Regions from separate parts of the Rhizobium acidisoli genome, predicted to be linked through region 1. Evidence: predicted binding sites of a transcription regulator. Region 1 holds the regulator's gene; each other region holds the start of a gene.

The links. The regulator LexA, encoded in region 1, represses DNA repair genes until DNA is damaged. The targets are predictions, from matches to a motif close to TGTTCNNNNTGTGTTCNG.
Region 2: CO657_RS19530 (helicase-related protein) is a predicted target of LexA. The motif match lies at 3,317-3,334, and genes of this name have one in related genera.
Region 3: CO657_RS02675 (PA0069 family radical SAM protein) is a predicted target of LexA. The motif match lies at 1,706-1,723, and genes of this name have one in related genera.
Region 4: CO657_RS13290 (ribonuclease T2 family protein) is a predicted target of LexA. The motif match lies at 1,727-1,744, and genes of this name have one in related genera.

What each region holds. Positions count from the first base shown of each region.
Region 1 is NZ_CP034998.1:1,625,645-1,631,402, forward strand. Features, by position in the region: gene gltA (citrate synthase) at 1-1,011, opposite strand, end outside; partial or broken gene CO657_RS08140 (ComEC/Rec2 family competence protein) at 1,302-3,734, shown strand; gene lexA (transcriptional repressor LexA) at 3,715-4,434, opposite strand; gene CO657_RS08150 (VOC family protein) at 4,631-5,527, shown strand; gene kdsA (3-deoxy-8-phosphooctulonate synthase) at 5,524-5,758, shown strand, end outside.
Region 2 is NZ_CP034998.1:4,002,888-4,008,645, reverse strand. Features, by position in the region: gene CO657_RS19550 (acetyl-CoA C-acetyltransferase) at 1-1,021, shown strand, start outside; gene phbB (beta-ketoacyl-ACP reductase) at 1,091-1,816, shown strand; gene CO657_RS36810 (hypothetical protein) at 1,908-2,066, opposite strand; gene CO657_RS19540 (YMGG-like glycine zipper-containing protein) at 2,261-2,518, opposite strand; gene CO657_RS19535 (DUF3309 family protein) at 2,546-2,701, opposite strand; gene CO657_RS19530 (helicase-related protein) at 3,497-5,758, shown strand, end outside.
Region 3 is NZ_CP034998.1:539,670-545,427, reverse strand. Features, by position in the region: gene moaB (molybdenum cofactor biosynthesis protein B) at 1-458, shown strand, start outside; gene CO657_RS02685 (hypothetical protein) at 480-794, opposite strand; gene CO657_RS02680 (glycosyltransferase family protein) at 1,134-1,652, opposite strand; gene CO657_RS02675 (PA0069 family radical SAM protein) at 1,791-2,948, shown strand; gene CO657_RS02670 (ribonuclease HII) at 3,253-3,942, shown strand; gene CO657_RS02665 (F0F1 ATP synthase subunit B) at 4,345-4,836, opposite strand; gene CO657_RS02660 (F0F1 ATP synthase subunit B) at 4,840-5,463, opposite strand; gene CO657_RS02655 (F0F1 ATP synthase subunit C) at 5,541-5,758, opposite strand, start outside.
Region 4 is NZ_CP034998.1:2,684,702-2,690,459, reverse strand. Features, by position in the region: gene CO657_RS13300 (DMT family transporter) at 1-638, opposite strand, end outside; gene CO657_RS13295 (alpha/beta fold hydrolase) at 656-1,600, opposite strand; gene CO657_RS13290 (ribonuclease T2 family protein) at 1,758-2,498, shown strand; gene ettA (energy-dependent translational throttle protein EttA) at 2,597-4,246, shown strand; gene CO657_RS13280 (ArsR/SmtB family transcription factor) at 4,409-5,434, shown strand; gene metF (methylenetetrahydrofolate reductase [NAD(P)H]) at 5,436-5,758, shown strand, end outside.

The sequences.
Region 1 (5,758 bases):
CAACGGATCGTCCTTGATGCCGAGCTCGCCGAGCACTTCATGCGTCGTCTTCTGCATGATCTTGGCGCGCGGATCGTAGTTCTTGTAGACGCGGTGACCGAAGCCCATCAGGCGGAACGGATCGTTCTTGTCCTTGGCGCGGGCGATATATTCCGGAATGTGATCGACGGAGCCGATCTCATGCAGCATGTTGAGCGCTGCTTCGTTGGCGCCGCCATGGGCGGGGCCCCAGAGGCAGGCGATGCCGGCTGCGATGCAGGCAAACGGGTTGGCGCCCGACGAACCGGCGAGACGGACGGTCGAGGTCGAGGCGTTCTGCTCGTGATCGGCATGCAGGATGAAGATGCGGTCCATGGCCCGGGCAAGCACCGGATTGACCACATATTCTTCGCAAGGCACGGCAAAGCACATGCGCAGGAAGTTCGAGGCGTAGTCGAGATCGTTCTTCGGATAAACGAAGGGCTGGCCGATATGGTACTTGTAAGCCATGGCGGCAAGCGTCGGCATCTTGGCGATCATACGCAGGCTGGCGACCATGCGCTGGTGCGGATCGGTGATGTCGGTGGAGTCGTGATAGAAAGCCGACAGCGCGCCGACGCAGCCGCACATGACGGCCATCGGATGCGCATCGCGGCGGAAACCGGTGAAGAAGCGGCTCATCTGCTCGTGCACCATGGTGTGGTGCGTGACGCGATAATCGAAATCCTTCTTCTGTGCGGTGGTCGGCAGTTCACCGTAGAGCAGCAGGTAGCAGACTTCGAGGAAGTCGCCATGCTCGGCCAGCTGCTCGATCGGATAGCCGCGGTGCAGCAGCACACCTTCGTCGCCGTCGATATAGGTAATTTTCGATTCACAGGATGCGGTCGAGGTGAAACCCGGATCGTAGGTGAAGGAAGCCGTGTTCTTGTAGAGGGCACCGATATCGATGACGCTCGGGCCGATCGTGCCGCTCTTGACGGCTAGGTCGACAGATTTGTCACCGATTTTTATTGTAGCGCTTTGATCCGTCATGCTGATCCTCCGAAATGGCGGTGGCGCCATAAAAGCGCCATAGGGGTTAAGCGTCCTCACCGATAGCTATATGATCGCGAAGCTAATGCCAAGTTACCGCGACGGCATTTTGTGCATTGCGGTATCACCTTTTAGGCACTGCAGCGATGAGCCGCGCGCATAGCGGAAGCCAATGATTCGACTGCTCTTTTGGCGGTGGCGATTTTCCCTCATATTTCAATCGATTATTCTTGCTCGTTTTGATTGAAGGTTGCATTCTGGCCGCAGGTGCGGGCGATGTTGGGCGGGGCATGGAGGAATTGACGACAGTCGAATTGCGGCCGGAAGCGGGCGCCGGCCTGGCCGATTCCCAGGGTTTTTCCGCGCCCGCGGTGGTGAATCGGCCGGCAAGGACGCAGTCCGCGACGCCGTTGCGCCACCGGCTGCCGGCCGCGGCCTCGCAATCGCTGCGTGCCGGAATCCGCATGCTGGGCGAGGAGACCGACCATGGCCGACTGCTGCTGTTCTCGCCGGTCTTCCTCGGCGCCGGGGCGGCCTTCTGGTTTCTGGCGCCGTCGGATTTTCCCCTCATCGCATCGCTGCTCTGCCTGGCGACGCCGGCGGTCGTGGTTCTCGTCGCCGGCCCCAGCCGGCCGGTGTTGCGGGCCAGCTTCATGGCGCTGGCGCTTTTCGCCTGCGGCATGCTCTCGGCCCAATTCGAGAGCTGGCGGGCTTCGACCGTGATGCTCGATTCATCCGTGACGACGACGGTGACCGGCCGTGTCGAACGGCGGGAAGGTGATGGCCGTGGGCGCTGGCGCTACATCCTTTCCGTCACCGGGACGGAGAAGCCGGAGCTGAAGCGGTGGCCGGGACGCATCACCGCGATCGTCCGCGGCGCCGATACACCTTTCGAGATCGGCGACATCATCACCGGCAGGGCGCGGCTGACGCCGCCGGCGGGCCCAGCGCTGCCCGAGCTCAACGATTTCTCCTTCAGTGCCTACTTCGACGGCATCGGCGCAAACGGCTTCTTCTATGGCGCGCCGGAGAAAGCCGATCTGCAGGCAGGCCCGTAGCCGGCAAGATCGACATCGGAAGCAATGCTCGAATGGCTTTACCAACTGCGCAGCCGCATCGGCGACCGCATTCGGTCGATCCTGCCCGGCGATACCGGCGCTTTTGCCGCTGCACTGGTGACCGACGAGCGGCGCGCCATCTCGAATGCGACGACGGAAGCGCTGCGCCAGTCCGGTCTTGCTCATATTGTTGCGATCTCCGGCCTCAACATGGCGCTGTCGGCCGGCATCTTCTTCGTCGGCTTCCGGATGCTGCTCAGCCTCTTTCCGGGCGTTGCCCAGGCTTATCCGACCAAGAAGATCGCCGCAGCAGGCGCGCTCATCGCCGTCACCGCTTACTACCTGATCTCCGGCTTCGGGGTCTCGGCTGAACGCGCCTTTATCATGATGGCCATCATGCTGATCGCCGTCTTCTTCGATCGGCCGTCGATCAGCCTGCGCAATGTCGTTCTCTCGGCCCTTGTCATCATTGCCATTTCGCCCTCCGAAGTCCTGGGTCCGAGCTTCCAGATGTCCTTTGCCGCGACATTGGCATTGGTATCGGGTTATCAGCTGTGGAAAGACCGGCGCATCCGCGAAAACGCCTGGCTGAAGTTGCCGGTCTTCCGGCCGGTCGTTGCGGTCGCCGGTTTCTTCGGCGGCGTCTTCCTGACCTCGCTGATCGGCGGCTTCTCCACGGCGCTGTTTTCGATCGAGCATTTTCATCGCCTGACCGCTTACGGCCTGCCGGCAAACCTCGCGACGATGCCGATCATCTCCTTCATCGTCATGCCGGCCGGGCTGCTGGCGATGTTGCTCATGCCGTTCGGTCTGGACGCTCCGCTCTGGAAGGTGGTCGGCTTCGGCCTCGATCTGGTGATCGTAGTCGCCAAGACGGTGTCAGGTTGGGGCGGCGATATCGGCGTCGGCCGCTTGCCCGCCTGGTATTTCGCCGTCGCCGTCGCAGGCTTCCTGCTGCTGACGCTGCTCCGCACCCGGCTGCGCCATGCCGGCACAATGATCCTCGCAGTCTCGACGCTCCTGGTGCTGATTCTGCCGGTTCCGCGGCCGCCGGATCTGGTGATTTCGGAGGACGGCGGTCTGGTCGCGCTCGTCGATACGGCGGCAATGGCTTCCAATCGTGAAAACCCGCCGGATTTCATCTTCGACCAGTGGCAAAGAGCGTTGGTCCTGCCGACGCATCACCCGCCGAGAATGCTGGATGGCCCCGCTATCCCACCGGAGGGAGAAGACCGCCGCGTCAGGCTTTCCCGCGAGCAGCAGAATGAAGCAAGGACAGCAATGCGGGCGGCTGCCGCGGGCGGAGAAACAAACCGCTTTTCCTGCGTCAAGAAGGCCTGGTGCACATCGAGGCTTGGCAATGGCCGTGTGGTAACCATCATCGACAATGCCGCTTATCTCGGTCCGGCCTGCGATTCGGCCGATATCGTCGTGACGCCGGTCCGTCTGCGTTTCAACAGCTGCCGCTCAGGCGCGACGCTCTTCACCGGTGAGACGCTGCGCAGGACCGGTTCCGTCGAGTTGCGTTTCGCGGATGCCGGCCTGGAGGTCGCAACCGCATTCGAAACGCTGTCGCGGCCGTGGATGCGCCAGCGCGCCTATGACTGGCGCAGCAACAGTTTTGTCGAATCTGGTCTGTCCGGTGTCAGTGATAGCGGCGAATGAGGCCGACGAGTTTGCCCTGCACCTTGACGCGGTCCGGCCCGAAGATCCGGGTCTCGTAAGCCGGGTTGGCCGCTTCAAGTGCGATCGAGGCGCCCTTGCGGCGGAAGCGCTTCAGTGTCGCTTCCTCGTCATCGACGAGCGCAACGACGATGTCGCCGGGGCTTGCGGTGCTGCCGTTGCGGATGATCACCGTGTCGCCATCGAAGATGCCGGCGTCGATCATCGAATCGCCTTTGACCTCCAGCGCATAATGTTCACCGGAGCCAAGCATGTCGGCGGGAACAACGATGTCATGGGTGTTGTTCTGGATCGCCGAGATCGGAACGCCGGCAGCGATTCGGCCCATGACCGGCACCGAGACCGAGTTGCCGTTGTCGGCGACGGGTTTTGCAGGCGCGGGGGCAGCAGCCGGCTGGGGCTTGCCAAGGCTGCCCTCGATGACGCTTGGCGAAAAGCCGCGCCGGGGCTGGATGCTGGGGCTATAGGCTTCGGGAAGCTTGATGACCTCGAGCGCCCTGGCGCGGTTCGGTAGGCGGCGAATGAAACCGCGTTCTTCGAGCGCCGTAATCAGGCGATGAATGCCGGATTTCGAGGCCAGATCCAGGGCATCCTTCATCTCGTCGAAAGATGGCGGAACGCCGGATTCCTTCATGCGCTCATGAATGAAAAGGAGAAGCTCCTGTTGTTTGCGCGTGAGCATCGGCGTGTGACCCCTGATTGAAACAAATCCAGAACAGACACTATATGTTCCATATGTGTTCCGCAAGGTGCTAAATTTCCGTAAAACTTGCCGCCAACTCGTTGAGATTTTTATTTTCATTCGCCGGATTGGCACACATGTCTTGCATTGGGGGTGGGGCTGTCGCACATCTCTTGTCGTTTGAGGGAGGGATATGATGAACGAGCGTTCCGCCAAACCGCACCCGCTGGATCATGTCGTGCTGCCCGTCGTCAATATCGATCTGGCCCGCGAACGGCTCGGCAAGCTCGGCTTCACCGTTGCCGCCGATGCCCGCCATCCCTTCGGAACGGAGAATGCCTGCGTCTTCTTTGCCGACAAGACCTATCTGGAGCCGCTTGGTATCGCCAGCGTCGAAGAGAGCGAGGCGTCGGCGCGACACGGCAATGTCTTCACCGCCCGCAACCGCGCCTTCCGCTTCCGTTGCGGCGAGGAGGGGCTTTCGGCGGTGGCGTTTGCCACCAGCGATGCCGGCCGCGATCATCGCAACTACGCCGGCAGCGGATCGAGCGCCGGCGAGATGCTGCAGTTCAGCCGGCCGATGAAAATGCCTGATGGGTCCGAGACCATCGCCGGCTTCAAGCTGGCCTTTGCCGCTGAGCTGCGCGCGCCGGATTTCTTCCTCTTCAGCGTCGAGCGCATCAATCCGCTGCCGTCCGACCGCGGCGCGCTGGAGACGCATGCCAATGGCGTAACAGGCATTGCCGAGATTGCGCTTTGCGCGCCGGAACCCGCCGCATTCGCAGCCTTCGTCGGCCTTGCCGCTGCACAGTCGGCCGTCGAAAAAACCAGTTTCGGCGTCAATATCGCCGCGCCGAACGCGAAAATCAGCCTGATGACGCCGGAAGGGCTGGAGGCTTATTTTGAGATCGCCGTCTCATCCGCCGACCGCGGCCTGCGCGGCCGGGCTATCCTCTTCACTGTCGCCGATCTTGCCGTGACAGAAGCGCATTTGGCTGCTAACGGAGTGACCTACACGCGCAAGAACAATCGCATTCTGGTGAAGCCGGCGCCCGGGCAGGGCACGCTCTTCGCCTTCGAGGAAACACGATGAGCACTGATACGAATTCTGAAGTCAGGATCGGCGAGGGCGCAGGTCAGGTCACCTTCTCCAATACCGGCCGCCTGTCGCTGATTGCCGGCCCGTGCCAGATGGAGAGCCGCGACCACGCTTTCATGGTTGCCGGGACGCTCAAAGAGCTCTGCGCCAAGCTCGGCATCGGCCTCGTCTACAAAAGTTCGTTCGACAAGGCGAACCGCACCTCGCTGTCGGCCGAGCGCGGCA
Region 2 (5,758 bases), 2.2 Mb from region 1:
CCTCGGTCAGGTGCTCTCTGCCGGCGAGGGCCAGAACCCGGCGCGCCAGGCGGCGATAAAAGCCGGCATTCCGAAGGAGGCGACGGCCTGGGGCGTCAACCAGCTCTGCGGTTCGGGTCTGCGCGCCGTCGCGCTCGGCATGCAGCAGATCGCCACCGGCGACGCCAAGATCATCGTTGCCGGCGGCCAGGAATCCATGTCGATGGCGCCGCATGCCATGCACCTGCGCGGCGGCGTCAAGATGGGCGACGCCAAGATGGTCGACACGATGATCAAGGACGGCCTGACCGATGCCTTCCACGGCTACCACATGGGCATCACCGCCGAGAATATCGCCCGTCAGTGGCAGCTTTCGCGCGACGAGCAGGATCAGTTCGCCGTCGCCTCGCAGAACAAGGCGGAGGCGGCGCAGAAGGCCGGCCGCTTTGCCGACGAGATCATCCCCTACATCATCCAGACGCGTAAGGGCGACGTTACGGTCGATGCCGACGAATATATCCGCCACGGCGCCACGCTGGAGGCGATGGGCAAGCTGCGCCCGGCCTTCGATAAGGAGGGCACGGTGACGGCCGCGAATGCCTCCGGCCTCAACGACGGTGCCGCTGCTGCGGTGCTGATGAGCGAAGCAGAAGCCGTCCGGCGCGGCATCCAGCCGCTCGCCCGCATCGTTTCCTGGGCAACGGCGGGCGTCGATCCGCAGATCATGGGGACCGGCCCGATCCCGGCATCCCGCAAGGCGCTCGAAAGGGCCGGCTGGTCGGTCGGCGATCTCGATCTCGTCGAAGCCAACGAGGCTTTTGCGGCGCAGGCCTGCGCCGTCACCAAGGATCTCGGATGGGATCCGGCGATCGTCAACGTCAACGGCGGGGCGATCGCGATCGGCCATCCGATCGGCGCTTCCGGCGCGCGCGTTCTCAACACGCTGTTGTTCGAAATGAAGCGCCGCGGCGCCAAGAAGGGGCTTGCTACGCTTTGCATCGGCGGCGGCATGGGTGTCGCCATGTGCTTCGAAGCACTTTAAACAGCATACGATCCGTCATTGATTGAAAAATCCCGCCACGGCGGGGCGAAAACAAAAGGGGAGCGGAACATGAGCAGAGTGGCTGTGGTCACCGGGGGTACGCGCGGCATTGGTGCGGCCATATCCGTGGCGCTGAAAAACGCCGGTTACAGGGTTGCCGCCAATTATGCCGGCAACGACGAGAAGGCCAAAGCCTTCCACGACGCCACCGGCGTGCCGGTATTCAAATGGGATGTTTCGGATTACGCCGCCTGCGGCGAGGGGATCGCCCGGATCGAGAGTGAGATCGGGCCGGTCGAAGTGCTCGTCAACAATGCCGGCATCACCCGCGACGCCATGTTCCACAAGATGACGCCGCAGCAATGGCACGAGGTGATCAATACCAACCTCACCGGCCTGTTCAACATGACGCATCAGGTCTGGACCGGTATGCGCGACCGCAGCTTCGGCCGCATTGTCAATATCTCGTCGATCAACGGCCAGAAGGGCCAGATGGGTCAGGCGAACTATTCGGCGGCAAAAGCCGGCGATCTCGGCTTCACCAAGGCGCTGGCCCAGGAAGGGGCGGCGAAGAACATCACCGTCAACGCCATTTGCCCCGGTTACATCGGAACCGAGATGGTGCTTGCCGTGCCGGAGAAGGTGCTGAACGAACGCATCATTCCGCAGATTCCCGTCGGTCGTCTCGGCGAGCCTGAGGAAATCGCGCGTTGCGTTACCTTCCTCGCCTCTGACGATGCCGGCTTCATCACCGGTTCGACGCTAACCGCCAATGGCGGGCAGTTCTTCGTCTAACCTGCCCCGATAATTGCAATCGACTTGAAAGCGATAGCGCGTCCCGCGGGACGCGCTATCGCTTTTTGTATGGATGCTCTCCGTGCGGGCATCAGGAACGGTCGCCGGCCTTTTGGTGACGCCGTGGCGGAATCTTGACCGGCACGCGCTGCGGCGAGCGATCCTCGCCGCGAAGCGCTGAGATCGCGGTTGTCAGGAAAGCCAAGCCGATGAGAATGGCGACGGCGGAATTCAGGAAAATCTGACCCATGGAAGCGTTCCTTTCAGATGCGCCGGGCGGCTTCGCCTGCCCACTGCGCTCATGAAGGAAATATGCGCCTGCCTGATGAAGGCTGGTAGGTTTGGCTTTGGCGACCGATCGTCAACGCCGCGTTGACGGAGGCGGGAGCAAAGAAAAACGGGCGCCGAAGCGCCCGTTGGGAAGTCCGATATGTTTCTCGCCGATTAGCGGCAACGAGCCTCGTAGCGGCGGCCGTAGCGGTCGCGATAGACGCAGTAGCCGCGGCGCTCGACCGACTGGCCGATGAGAGCGCCGGTCAGACCACCGGCAACGGCGCCGACGGCGGCACCACCCCAGCTGTTGGTGACCACACCGCCGATGACCGCACCGGTGCCGGCGCCGATCGCCGTGCCTTGCTCGGTCGCTGTGCAGGATGCCAGAGCGCCGACGAGCGCACCAATAAGAACAATCTTCTTCATCATGTCGTAACTCCCCAGGTTTGTTGGCCTTTAGATGCGGCCCATGAGTACAAGGATAATGATAATCACGAGAACTAGCCCCAAACCGCCAGAAGGTCCATAGCCCCAGCCACGGCTATAACCCCAATTCGGCAAGGCTCCGATCAAGAGCAGAATGAGGATAACAAGAAGTATTGTGCCAAGCATGGTGTGTTTCCTTCATTTCATCCGCAATTTGAATGGACCAGAAACACGCATTGGCGATTTTTGTTCCCGGTTAAGCCAGGAAATGTGACGCGCCCGGACCCCCGCCCTATCGGAAACCTGCCCGTATGGTTAAAAAGGCGTTTAAATACAATATGTTGCGGTGAACAAAGCGAGAAGGTCCCGATGTCGCCGATTCGTCAGCGATTCGTTCCGTATTTGATCGGCGCGCCGCCAGCGACCATCCCGGCTTAACGGGATATGAATCCGGCTTCCGAAAGATTAATGCCGATGGGACAAGGCGGAACGGGCAAGCCGGTCGACGATCCGCATCTAGCGCATGGACCGAGTTTCGCCACCAGATGTGGCCGTGAACGAAAGGCGAAAACGATGCGGTCAGCGATTCGTCGCCGATTCGTTCCGGCTTTGGTCGACAGGTTAATTTCGGGCGCAATTTTCGATTGTTCGCCACTTGCCGGATTCGCTGATGGCGGCGACGAAAATGCCAGGCGGAGGGAGTCCGTCGATTCAGCATCTAGTGGGAAAAAGTGATTCAAAATCAATACTTAGCCGTGAACAAAAGCTGAATCACCGGGAGTCAGCGATTCGTCGCTGATTCGTTCTCACGCTGTTCCGAATCGCAGATGCGGGCGTCCCACGTGACTCGCAAAGGTCGTAATCCCGGCAGCATTTTGAAATCTGCCCTTGCGTTTGCGGCGGCGGCTGTCCATGTGTTCTCTGGCTTCCGTCGCGGAAGCACTGTTTTCCTGGGGGCTGCCCGCCTCATTTGCATGGACCATGACTCTGACTTCGCAGCCGATGATTCTGAGCGGGCGCGGTGTGACCGCGGTGCTTGGGCCGACCAATACCGGTAAGACCCATTATGCCATCGAGCGCATGGTCGCGCACGGGACCGGCGTGATCGGCCTGCCGCTTCGGCTGCTGGCGCGCGAGGTCTATACGCGGGTGGTGGAGAAGGTGGGCGCGCAGAATGTGGCGCTGGTCACCGGCGAGGAAAAGATTTCGCCGCCCAATGCGCGTTTTTCGGTCTGCACCGTCGAGGCGATGCCGCGTGAAACCAAGGCCGCCTTCGTCGCCATCGACGAGGTGCAGCTCGCCGGCGATCTCGAGCGCGGCCATATCTTCACCGACCGCATCCTGCATCTTCGCGGCCGTGAGGAAACGCTGCTGCTTGGCGCGGCGACCATGCAGCCGATCCTGCAGCAGCTCCTGCCCGGCATCACGATCGTCGAGCGGCCGCGGCTTTCGCATCTTTTCTATGCCGGGCAGAAGAAGATCACCCGGCTGCCGCAGCGCTCGGCCATCGTCGCCTTCTCGGCCGACGAGGTCTATGCCATCGCCGAGCTCATCCGCCGGCAGCGCGGCGGCGCGGCTGTCGTGCTCGGCGCGCTCAGCCCGCGCACCCGCAACGCGCAGGTGGCGCTTTATCAGGCGGGCGATGTCGAATATCTGGTGGCGACCGATGCGATCGGCATGGGCCTCAACCTCGATGTCGATCACGTCGCCTTCGCCCAGGACCGGAAATTTGACGGCTACCAGTTCCGCAATCTCAATCCGGGCGAACTCGGCCAGATCGCCGGGCGCGCCGGGCGGCACGTCCGCGACGGTACCTTCGGCGTCACCGGGCAGGTTTCGCCCTTCGACGAGGAACTGGTGCAGCGCATCGAGAGCCACCAATTCGACAACGTCAAGGTTTTGCAGTGGCGCACCACCGAGATGGACTTCTCCTCGATCCAAGCGTTGCGCGCCAGCCTCGAGGCGGGACCGCGCGTGGCGGGGTTGACGCGGGCGCTGCCTGCGGTCGACCAGCAGGCGCTGGAACAGCTTTCGCGTTATCCCGAGGTGATCAACCTTGCCGACAGGCCGGCCCGGGTCGAAAAACTCTGGGAGGCTTGCGCGCTTCCCGACTATCGGCGTATCACCCCGGCACAACATGCCGATCTTATCTCGACCCTCTTTTCCGATCTCGTGCGCTATGGCACGGTGAACGAGCAGTTTCTCGCGGAACAGGTTCATCGCTCCGATCGGACAGATGGGGAAATTGACACGCTTTCGGCGCGAATCGCGCAGATAAGAACCTGGACCTATGTTTCGAATCGGCCTGGTTGGCTTGCCGATCCGACACACTGGCAGGAAAAGACGCGGGAAATCGAAGATCGATTGTCCGACGCGTTACATGAAAGGTTGACGAAACGCTTTGTTGATCGCAGGACATCTGTGCTCATGAAGCGCCTGAGAGAGAATGCGATGCTGGAAGCTGAAATCAGTGTGAATGGCGATGTCTTCGTTGAAGGACATCATGTAGGGCAATTGAGCGGATTCCGTTTCACGCCGGTGGCGGGAACGGACGGACCGGATGCCAAGGCGGTTCAGGCTGCGTCGCAGAAAGCGCTCGCGCTCGAATTCGAGGCCCGCGCGGCGCGAATCCATGCCGCCGGCAACAGCGACCTGGCGATCGGTTCGGATGGGTTGATCCGTTGGATCGGCGACCCGGTGGCGCGGCTTTCGGGCAGCGATCACATCATGCGTCCGCGGGTGATTCTGCTGGCCGACGAACAGTTGACGGGCAATGCCCGCGATCATGTCGCCGCCCGTGTCGAACGCTTCGTCAATCATCATATCAGCACGGTGCTGAAGCCGCTCGATGATCTGTCGCGCGCCGAAGACCTGCAGGGACTGGCCAAGGGGCTGGCCTTCCAGCTCGTCGAGAATCTCGGCGTGCTGTTTCGCCGCGACGTGACCGAGGAGGTCAAGTCGCTCGACCAGGAGGCCCGCGCCTCGATGCGCCGCTACGGCGTGCGTTTCGGCGCTTACCATATTTTCGTTCCGGCACTTCTGAAACCGGCGCCGGCCGAGCTCATCACGCTGCTCTGGGCGCTGAAGAACGACGGTTTGGACAAGCCGGGCTACGGCGATCTCATTCCGGTGCTTGCCGCCGGCCGCACCTCGGTCGTTACCGACCCGAGTTTCGAGCGGATGTTCTACAAGCTCGCCGGCTTCCGATTCCTCGGCAAGCGTGCCGTGCGCATCGACATCCTC
Region 3 (5,758 bases), 1.1 Mb from region 1:
GCGACACGCTGGCGGCGCGAATCACCGAGGCGGGCCACCGGCTGGTCGACCGGGCGATCGTGCCCGATGATCGCGAGAAAATCGCCGCCCGGGTGAAGGCCTGGACCGAGCTAGATGAGATCGACGTCGTCATCACCACTGGCGGCACCGGCTTTACCGGCCGCGATGTGACGCCCGAGGCGCTGGAGCCTTTGTTCGAAAAACGCATGGACGGCTTTTCCGCCATCTTCCACCGGATCTCCTACGAGAAGATCGGCACGGCGACGATCCAGTCGCGCGCCACGGCAGGCGTTGCCAACGCCACCTTCATCTTCGCGCTGCCGGGGTCGCCCGGCGCCTGCCGGGATGCCTGGGACGGCATTTTGAAAGCACAGCTCGACTACCGCAGCCTGCCCTGCAATTTCGTCGAGATCATGCCGCGTCTGGACGAACACCTGAAACGCGGCGCCAAGACATAGTCTGCTTGCCGCTGGCATTGGCTATGTGGCAAGCCCCGGCAGAGTGGGCATCGTTTCCCAGCTGTCACCCGACAGCAGAATGCAGCTTATGCCGTGAACATCCGTGACCACGAGCGTCCAGGTGCCGCTTTCGGCGGCATAGACCTCGAGAACGGCGTTCTCGTTGACCAGTCCGACCGCTGTCAGCTTTTCAGCGAAGTTCTTGTCCAGGAAATTGACGACCTCGGATCGGCCTGCGCAACTGAGCATCGTCTGTGATGCTGCCGAATGCGGATGCGCGATCACCAATGTCGGCAATATGACGGCCAGCAGGCCGTAAGCCATATCGCGTACCATGACGCACCTCCTTCCGCCGGGAACCCGGCAGAAGAGGAGATTGTCGCCGACCTGTTCTGCCGTCCACCGGCATTCATGGCCATCCGTTGCGAAGCGAGGCGCTTCGACGGCGCCATGGCGGAATTATAGCGCAAAATCCGATTGGGCGCCATCTTTGTGCGATGGTGAGCGCGTGATCACTGCTGGCTGCCCCTCATCCGGCTGCCGCCACCTTCTCCCCGTAAACGGGGCGAAGGGGAGTAGCCGCAACCTCTCCGTCCCTCTCCAACGTCTCGCAGGGCAAGTCCCCTCGCCCCGTTTACGGGGAGAGGGTTAGGGTGAGGGGCAGTTTCTCGTGTCCTACCGCGCGGCGCGCGCCACCCAGGCGGGGATCAGTTCGCTGGAGAGTTTACGAAGCTTCCTCTCCTTGACGAATTCGGCCAGCCGCATGCCGCTCCTGGCGGCGGCGAGCGCCTCGCTCTTCGGCATCAGCAAACCGAGCTCCAGCGGCGGCACGGCGCGGCCGAGGCGCTGGAAAAACGGGCGCCGGTAGCCGCGCGAGGCGGTGAAGCGCGCCGGCAGCTTGTTCAGCGCCATATATTCGGCGATCTCGTCGATCCAGCCGGCCTGAGGCCGTGCGCCGGGCTCGACGAAGAGCAGCCATTCGCCGCGGGCGGAGCGGACGATGTCCTTCATATCCCACTGCGAATAAAACCGGCAGCCGGCGGCGTCGGCGACCCGTGAGCTGCCGTCGCGCGAACCGTGATCGAGCACGACCACATCGCTGACGAGCCCCTCCACCGCGCCTGCCACCAAGACCGATAAAGTCTGGGCCAGCTCAGTTTCCTGATCCTGACATTCGAGAACAACCGTCAACATTGCCCATTCATAATGCGCCGCACAAATTATTGCCAGCGGCGTTTTGCGCATTTTGTTCTTGCATTGTTCTTGTTTTGCGGATAGGAATTTAATCATCAAAACGGGCGGAAGCGATGGCTTTTGCCGCGGGAGAATCCGATGAGAGAGCAGTCCCTGGCAGGGCAGGCCGCATTTGCGCCTACCAATACGGCAGATATTGCCGATGCGATGATCGTGTCCTCCGGGCTGCGAATCGAGGTCGATAGGCGTCGTGGGCGCGGGGCGGGATTGAACCCGACAGGTAGGTTCGAGGCGCTGCAGCGCGAGACCTTCGATGACGGCTGGCAGACGCTGGAAGAGCTGCCGCCGTTCAGGACGGACGTGCAGATCGAGAAGCCGCGCACGGCCATTACCCGCAACGAATCGCCTGACATTGGCTTCGATCGCTCGATCAACCCCTATCGCGGCTGCGAGCATGGCTGCATCTATTGTTTCGCCCGGCCGACGCACGCCTATATGGGGCTTTCGGCGGGGCTCGATTTCGAGACGAAGCTGTTTGCCAAGCCGGATGCGGCAAAGCTGCTGGAGCGGGAGCTTGCCAAGCCGGGCTACAAGGTGCGGGCGATCGCGATCGGCACCAATACCGACCCCTATCAGCCGATCGAAAAGGAATGGCGCATCATGCGCGGCATTCTCGAGGTCTTGAACAAGGCGAACCACCCGGTATCGATCGTCACCAAGTCTGCGATGATCCTGCGGGATCTCGACATTCTGCAGGAGATGGCGGCGAAGAACCTGGTGCGCGTCGGCATCTCGGTCACCACGCTCGACCGCAAGCTTGCCCGGACGATGGAGCCGCGCGCCGCCACGCCGCCGCGCCGGCTGGAGACCATCCACACGCTGTCGGAGGCAGGTATCCAGACGGCGGTGATGGCCGCCCCGCTCATTCCGGCGCTGAACGATCACGAGCTGGAGCGCATCCTCGAATCGGCCAAGGCTGCCGGCGCCGCCGAGGCGAGTTATGTCATCCTGAGACTGCCGCTCGAGGTCAGCCCGCTCTTCCGCGACTGGCTGCTGCAGCATTATCCCGATCGCTACCGGCATGTTATGTCGCTGGTGCGCTCGATGCGCGGCGGCAAGGATTACGATGCCGACTTCGGCAAGCGCATGAAGGGCGCTGGTCCCTATGCCTGGCAGATCGCCCGGCGCTTTGAAATGGCCGCCCGACGTTTCGGCCTGACACGGCGCGGCATGCCGCTGCGCGACGACCTGTTCGTGCCGCCGGATGGCAGCGGCGTGCAGCTGTCATTGCTCTAGGCTTTGTTCTTACGCAATTCTTGGCAAAAGCGCTTTGCGCTTTGCCCGGGGAAAACCGCGGCGCACTTTTCCTGGAATTGCTTTTTGACTGTTTACGCAATTCCGGACGGAAAACCGCAAAGCACTTTTCCTGGAATTGCTTGAAGCTTGCGCATCGGCCCCATCGAAAAACCGCCCTGTTTTCGAGCCCGAGCGCAATTCCCGCGGATGGCCCTGACCGCCACCATCCGCCGGACCCGGTCCCCGACCGCCGCCCTGATCGGGGACTTGCGGGCAATCGGGTTGGCGTGCGAGGTTCAGCCGCATGAAACCTCGCACACCACCCGATTCTCCCCAGCTGTTCCAAGCGGTTCCTTTGGTGCCGGATTTCCGGCTGGAGCTCAAAGCCCGCAAGGCCGGCCACTGGCCGGTGGCCGGCGCCGACGAGGCAGGCCGCGGGCCGCTGGCCGGGCCGGTCGTCGCTGCCGCCGTCATCCTCGATCCGAAGCGCATCCCGGAGGGGCTGAACGATTCCAAGCAGCTTTCGGCGCAACGGCGCGAGGAATTGTTCGTGCAAATCCTGGCGACCGCCACCGTCTCGATCGCCTCATCCAGCTCGACGCGGATCGACGAGACCGATATCCGCAAGGCGAGCCTCGACGCCATGCGCCGCGCCATCTGCAGCCTCGCCATTCCGGCAAGCTACGTGCTGACCGACGGGCTCGACGTGCCGCCCGGCCTTGACTGCCCCGGACAGGCGGTGGTCAAGGGCGATGCCCGCTCGGTCTCGATCGCCGCCGCCTCGATCGTCGCCAAGGTGACACGTGACCGAATGATGGCGCGGGCTCATCACGTATTTCCGGATTACGGCTTTGCCGCCCATGTCGGCTACGGCACGGCGCAGCACCGCGCCGGCATCGAAAAGCTCGGTCCCTGCTCCCTGCACCGGATGAGTTTTCGGCCGCTGCGCAAGGTCGAGGACGGTCCTCAGATGGACGAGCTGATTTCGGATTAGGTCGCCCAAAGAAAACCAGGCAATGAGAAGCCGGACGAGCACCGAAAGAGGCGCGTGGAAAAGAGAGGCCGCGGCATATTCTCTTCTCCCCGGCGGGGAGAAGGTGCCGGCAGGCGGATGAGGGGGCCGCACGGCACGTCCTCACGGAAAACCTATCCGCCACGCCAGCGCTAACCCCGCGCGCCACCGCCCTGAATCAGTCGATACAAGAGCGCAACGGTCGAAGCCCTCATCGGTTTTATTCGGAAAGACCGGCATTCCCGGCCCCCTACGGGCACCTTCTCCCCGAGGGGAGAAGAGGGAATCGAGAGGGAGCGGCATGCCCTCGAACGGAGATTGAGTATTCACCAAAGACAAAAGGCCGGGACATGCCCGGCCTTTTCCTATTCCATTCGATACCGCTCAGTTGAGTCGTGTCTTGACCTGGCCGATGGCATTGCCGAAGAGTTCGGACTGGACCTTGCCGTCCGCCTGCTTGGCGAGCACCGTTTCGGCGGCTGCGATTGCGAGATCGACGGCGGCGGAACGGACCGCCTTCATCGCCTCGACCTCGGCCTGCTTGATCTTCTGCTCGGAAAGCGCCGTGCGGTTGGCGACGAATTCTTCCGTCTTCTTCTTCGCTTCGGCGGTCAGCATCTGGGCTTCACGCTCGGCAGCGGCAACGATGTGGGCCGCTTCGGCTTCCGCTTCCTTGCGCTTGCGCTGGTATTCGGCGAGCAGGTGCTGAGCCTCTTCGCGCAGACGCTTGGCTTCGGCCAATTCGTTGCGGATCTGGTCGGCGCGATCGTCGAGCGACCGTGACATCATGCCCGGAACCTTCAGGTAAACGACCAGTGCCAGGAAGAGGACGAGGCCGACAAAGGCGAAGAAAGTCGCATCAAAGTGAAATTCCATCGATCAAGCCTCCTTCTTGGCGGCCGCGACGGCGGCGGCGACATCTGCCTGAGCAGCGGAGCCGCCGATCAGCTGTTCCACGACGGCAGCCGCCGTTTCCTCGGCAATGGTGCCGACGTCGGCGAAGGCCTTCGCCTTGATGTCGGCGATACGGACTTCAGCAGCCTTGATCTTTTCCGACAGGCTCGCCTCGACAGCGCGGCGATCCTCTTCGGCCTTGAGCTTGGCGGCGTCGCGTGCGGCAGCGCCGATCGCATTCGACTTGGCGCGGGCAGCCGCCAGTTCGCCTTCATAGGTCTGGACGGCAGCGTCGGCTTCCGCCTTCAGGCGGCCGGCTTCTTCCAGATCCTGGGAGAGGCGCGTGTGGCGCTGATCGAGGATGGCCCCGATGCGCGGCGCGATGACCTTTTGCATAAGGAGGTAAAAGACGCTGAACGTAATCACCAGCCACAGCAGCTGGGATGCGTAGGTCGTCGAATCGAAAGGCGGGAACGGGCCGCGGGCGTGTTCGCCTTCGGCAACACCGGTCTCGGTATGGACCTCGCCTGCGGCCGGAGCGGCATGCGCATCCGTACCCGTCGCTGCCGCCGGTGCTTCTTCAGCGTAAGCCGGGGTCACAAAAAACATTCTCACCTCCAGGTGGACTGCAAATGCAAAGGATCACGGCGTGCGATCGCAGGCCGTGATCCATCTATTCGCCGATATCAGACGGCGAAGAGGAGGAGGAGAGCGACGAGCAGCGAGAAGATGCCCAGAGCTTCCGTAACGGCGAAACCGAATACCAGACGGCCGAACTGGCTGTCAGCGGCAGACGGATTGCGCAGTGCGCCGGAGAGGTAGCTGCCGAAAATATTGCCGAGGCCGAGAGCCGTACCGGCCATACCAAAGCAAGCCAGGCCTGCACCGATGTACTTTGCTGCTT
Region 4 (5,758 bases), 1.1 Mb from region 1:
GAGCCGCTTCCATTGCCGATAAAAAGCAGGATGGCGCAGAAGATCAGGCCCCAGATGCCCATCTGGAACTGCATCGCCCAGGGATCTTCCCGGTGCGAGAGGACGCGGGTCATCAGCACGAAGATCGCGATGCAAAGCGCGCTGAGGACGGGCAGGAGGGCGATATAGCCGACTTCCTGGAAACTCGGCTGGATGATCAGCATCGCCCCGAAGAAGCCGACGCCGCAGGCGGTATAACGCCGCCAGCCGATCGTCTCCTTCAGGAAAATGCCGCCGAGGATCGTCACCATGATCGGCTCGACGAAGAAGATCGCAATCGCGTCGGCAACCGCCATGTATTTCAGCGTGGTGACGAAAGAGATCATCGAGACGGTGATGATTAACCCGCGGATGGCGTGGAACAGGCTCTGGCGCCAGGAGAAATCGGCAAAGCTGCGCCGCCATATGACGACCGGCAGCATGCACAGCGCCTGCACGACGAAGCGGCCGGCGGTGACCTCGGCGGAGGGGATGGTGACGACGGCAAGCTTGGCGAAAATATCGATGAGCGGCGAAAACATCACCGAAAGAAACATCAGCGCGAGCCCCGTCGTTACCTCGGAGGCTGAGGAAACGGGGCGGGCGGAGGTGCTGCTCATGACGGAATCTCTCTGGTTCAGGATTTTGCCGTTTGGAATCTGGCGACGGCCTCGTCGCACCAGTCCGCGAAGGCGGCGGTTGCAGCATCCGCGCCGATCTCGTTCAGCGTTTCATGCCGCATGTCCTGATATATCTCAGTGCTGATGCGAGAGAAGCCGCGGGCTTTCAAATGGTTTGACAGCCAAAGCACGGCTTTTCCGCGCTCCGTCGCCGGGTCTTCTCCGCCGCCGACGAGGTGGATCGGCAGGTCGCGGGGCAGCCGATCCAGATGAAGCTTCTGCGGGGCGCGAAACGTCAGTTCGAAGAGATCGAGCCAGAGCGAGACCGAGGCGTCGAAGCCGCAGAGCGGATCGGCGATATATTTGTCGACTTCATCGGGACGGCGCGACAGCCAGTCGAACTCGGTGCGGTGGGCGGCGATCGATTTCCCCCAGGCTGCGAAGGTGAGTTTCGGCAACAGGCCGCTCGGCACGTCGGAGCCCTTCAGCATGCGTTCGGCAAGCAGGATCGCCTGGGCGGCGCGGCCGGCAAGGCCGACGGCGAAATTCGAATTCCAGACGGCAACAGCGTCGAAATCGGCCGGCGCCGTGACGGCGGCATTGAGGGCGATCAGGCCCCCCATCGAATGGCCGAAGAGGATTACCGGCAGGCCGGGATGGCGCATGGCCGCGTAAGCGCGCATGGCACGGACGTCGCCGATCACCCTGTCGACGCCGCCGCGGCGGGCGAAGCGGCCGATCGGCGCGTCGGGCGCCGTCGTCTCGCCGTGGCCGCGATGATCATGGGCATAGACGTGATAGCCGCGTGCCGCCATCGCCTCGGCGAAAACGCGATAACGTTTCGAATGTTCGGCGAGACCGTGCGATATCAACAGGATGCCGCGTGCGGGGCCTAGGGCCTCGGCATGGTGATAGGCGAGCGACGCCCCCGTCGAAGCGAGCCTTTGCGTTTCTGAAAACATCTGGTCCTCCCTGACGTAACAGACCAGATCACCGCCCAAAAGCAACATCGGTTCCGGGTTTATCCGATAACAAATTGCTTGTCCGCTGCGATTCAGGGTTGCGGGCTTTCGATCTTCGTGCTTATTTGTTCCTGTATTGTTCTTTTTGGGGGTTGAAATGAGCAGCATGCAGTTGCGTACCTTGACGTTCGCCGTATCGATGGTTCTTGCAGGCGCCGCCGTGGCGCAGGAGGCTGGCGGGCGCACCCGTTTTATTCTTTCGGCGAGCTGGCAGCCGGCCTTTTGCCAGACGAACCAGAAGAAGGCCGAATGCGCAAGCCAGACCGGCGAGCGCGCCGATGCGACGAATTTTTCGCTGCACGGGCTCTGGCCGATGCGTCAGAACTATTGCGATGTCAGTGCCGAGCAGAAGGCTGCCGACAAGGACGGCAAGTGGGACACATTGCCGGCGGTCACGCTGTCGGCCGAGACGCAAGCCGCGCTGGCAAAGGCGATGCCCGGCACGCAATCCGGCCTGGAACGGCATGAATGGGTAAAGCACGGCACCTGCACGAAAATGAGCGCCGACGATTATTTCGGCGTCGGCGTGCATCTCGTCGGCGCGCTCAATAGCTCGGCCGTGCGTGATCTCTTCGCCGCCAATATCGGCAAGCCGGTCAAGGCCGAGGCGATCAAGGAAGCTTTCGACAAGAGCTTCGGGCCGGGTGCCGGCGACCGCGTCAAGATGAGCTGCCGGCGGGCCGGCAAGGTCAAGATGATCAGCGGGTTGACCATCGGGCTTTCGGAAGCCGCCGGGGCGGCGTCGGCGAAGAGCACCGGGCTTGGCGATCTGATCCAGGGCGCGGGAAAAACGACGTTCGGATGCGACGAGGGCGTTGTCGACGCTGCGGGCTTCTGACCGGAAATCCTGCGTAAACCGGGTTTCGGCGTTGCCCGCAGGCGCTGTTTCGCCTACATAGCGGCACAATCGAAGTTTCCCGCCCGGAGCAGCGCAGCATGGCACGTCAGTTCATCTATCATATGTCCGGCCTCAACAAGGCCTATGGCAACAAGAAGATCTTGGAGAACATCCACCTTTCCTTCTACCCGGATGCCAAGATCGGTATTCTCGGGCCAAACGGCGCCGGTAAATCCACTGTGCTGCGCATCATCGCCGGCCAGGACAAGGAATATACCGGCGAAGCCTGGCTCGCCGAAGGAGCGACGGTCGGCTACCTCGAGCAGGAGCCGCACATCGATCCCAACAAGACGGTGTTCGAAAACGTCATGGAAGGCGTTGCCTCGAAGACGGCCGTGCTCGAGCGTTACAATGAACTGATGATGAACTATTCCGACGAGACGGCGGAAGAGGGAGCCAAGCTTCAGGACATCATCGACAGCCAGAACCTCTGGGATCTGGAAAGCCAGGTCGAGATGGCGATGGAAGCCTTGCGCTGCCCGCCGCGCGACGCCGATGTCACCAGCCTGTCCGGCGGCGAGCGCCGCCGTATCGCGCTCTGCCGCCTGCTGCTGTCGCAGCCGGACCTGCTGCTGCTCGACGAACCGACCAACCATCTGGACGCCGAGACGATCGCCTGGCTCGAAAAGCATCTGCGCGACTATCCGGGCGCCGTGATGATGATCACCCACGATCGCTACTTCCTCGACAACGTCACCGGCTGGATCCTCGAACTCGACCGCGGCCGCGGCATTCCCTACGAAGGCAATTACTCGGCCTACCTGCTCGCCAAGGCCAAGCGCATGCAGCAGGAAAACCGGGAAGAGGCCGGCCGCCAGAAGGCGATCAGCCGCGAACAGGAATGGATCGCTTCCAGCCCGAAGGCCCGTCAGGCAAAATCCAAGGCGCGTATCAAGTCCTATGAACAGCTGGTTGAGGCGGCCGAAAAGCAGCGTCCCGGCGACGCGCAGATCATCATCCCGGTCAGCGAGCGCTTGGGACAGGTGGTCATCGAGATGGAAGGCATCACCAAGGGCTTCGAGGGCCGCACGCTGATCGACGACCTGTCGATCAAGCTGCCGCCGGGCGGCATCGTCGGCATTATCGGCCCGAACGGCGCCGGCAAGACGACGCTGTTCCGCATGATCACCGGCCAGGAAAAGCCGGACGCCGGATCGGTCCGCATCGGTGAAACGGTGCATCTCGGTTATGTCGACCAGAGCCGCGATGCGCTTGACGGCAGCAAGACCGTCTGGGAGGAAATCTCGGGCGGCGCCGAAATCATTAAGCTCGGCAAGTTCGATATGAACTCCAGAGCCTATTGCGGCGCTTTCAACTTCAAGGGCGGCGACCAGCAGCAGAAGGTCGGCAATCTCTCGGGCGGCCAGCGCAACCGTGTTCACCTTGCCAAGATGCTGAAGGCCGGCGGCAACGTGCTGCTGCTCGACGAACCGACCAACGACCTCGATACGGAAACCCTCGGTGCACTGGAAAGCGCGCTTGAGGCGTTTGCCGGATGCGCCATCATCATCAGCCACGATCGCATGTTCCTCGACCGTCTGGCGACGCACATCCTGGCCTTCGAAGGCGAAGGTCATGTCGAATGGTTCGAAGGCAACTTCGAGGATTATGAGCAGGACAAGGTGCGCCGTCTTGGTCCCGATGCCCTCAATCCGGGCAGCCAGGCTCATAAGCGCCTGACGCGCTGATCGCAGCCATTTTTGCAGTCACGAAGCCCCGGTTTCGACCGGGGCTTTTTCACGCCTGGCCTGTCGCAATTTGAGCAGGCAATTTCGCTCAAGTGCGAATTGCCGCTTGTCACCATCGTTCAAATCACATAAAGATATCTTTATATCTTGATCGGATCGAAGATGAGTGAACCCTTGAAGCTTGGACTGGATGCGCTGGTGGACGTCATGAAGGCGGCCGGCGAGCCCACGCGCCTGCGTCTTCTGGCGCTTCTCGACGGCGGCGACCTGACGGTGACCGATCTTACCGAAATTCTCGGCCAATCCCAGCCTCGCATCTCCCGCCATCTGAAGCTGCTCGGCGAGGCCGAACTGATCGAACGCTACCAGGAAGGCGCCTGGGCCTATTTCCGCCTCAAGCAGGAGGGCAAGGCGGCCCTGCTGGTGCGGGCATTGCTGAAGCATGTCTCCGAGAACGATCCGACCGTGCTTCGCGACGGCGAAAGGCTGTCGCAGGTCAAGCGCCAGCGCGCCGAGCGGGCGCAGGCCTATTTCAGCCGCAACGCGGCTGAGTGGGACGAGCTTCGCCGCCTGCATGCCGCCGATGAAGAGGTCGACGCCGCCGTCATCCGGCTGCTCGGCAGCCAGCCGATCGATTCGCTGCTCGATCTCGGCACCGGCACCGGCCGCATCCTCGAACTGCTGTCGGGGCTCTATCGCCGGGCGATCGGCGTCGATGCCAGCCGCGACATGCTGAGCGTGGCGCGCGCTAATCTCGACAAGTCCCGCATCACCAAGGCCACCGTGCGCCACGCCGATATCCTGAACCTGCCGTTCGAGGGCCAGGATTTCGACCTGGTGACGATCCATCAGGTGCTGCATTTCTTCGACCAGCCGGAGATTGCGATCGCGGAAGCGGCGCGCATGCTGCGGCCGGGCGGCCGGCTCGTGGTCATCGACCTTGCGCCGCACACGCTCGAATATCTTCGCGACGAGCATGCGCATGTCCGTCTCGGCTTTTCGCACCAGGCGATATCCGACTGGCTGCACAGGGCCGGGCTCGACGTCGAGCAGGTCGTCGATCTTCATCCGGGTCAGCAAAGCGGGCAGGGGTTGACGGTCACCGTCTGGCTCGCGCGCGATCCGAGGCGCCTGATGGCTTCGCAACTAAGCGAAGGCGCCGAACCTACATTTGCCGGGAGAGTATGACATGGCTTTGAATAACGAGGCACGCGGCCGCAACATCGGGATCTCCTTCGAATTCTTCCCGCCGAAATCGGAGGAGATGGAAGGTCAACTCTGGGATACGGTCAGCAAGCTGCAGGACTGGGACCCGGATTTCGTCTCGGTGACCTATGGCGCCGGCGGCACCACCAAGGCGCCGACGCTGACTGCCGTCACACGTTTCCTGTCGCAGACGCCGCTCGCCACCGCTTCGCACCTGACCTGCGTCGGCGCGACGAAGGAAGAGACGCACCAGATGATCGAGACGTTCCGCAAAGTCGGCGTCACGCATTTCGTAGCGCTGCGCGG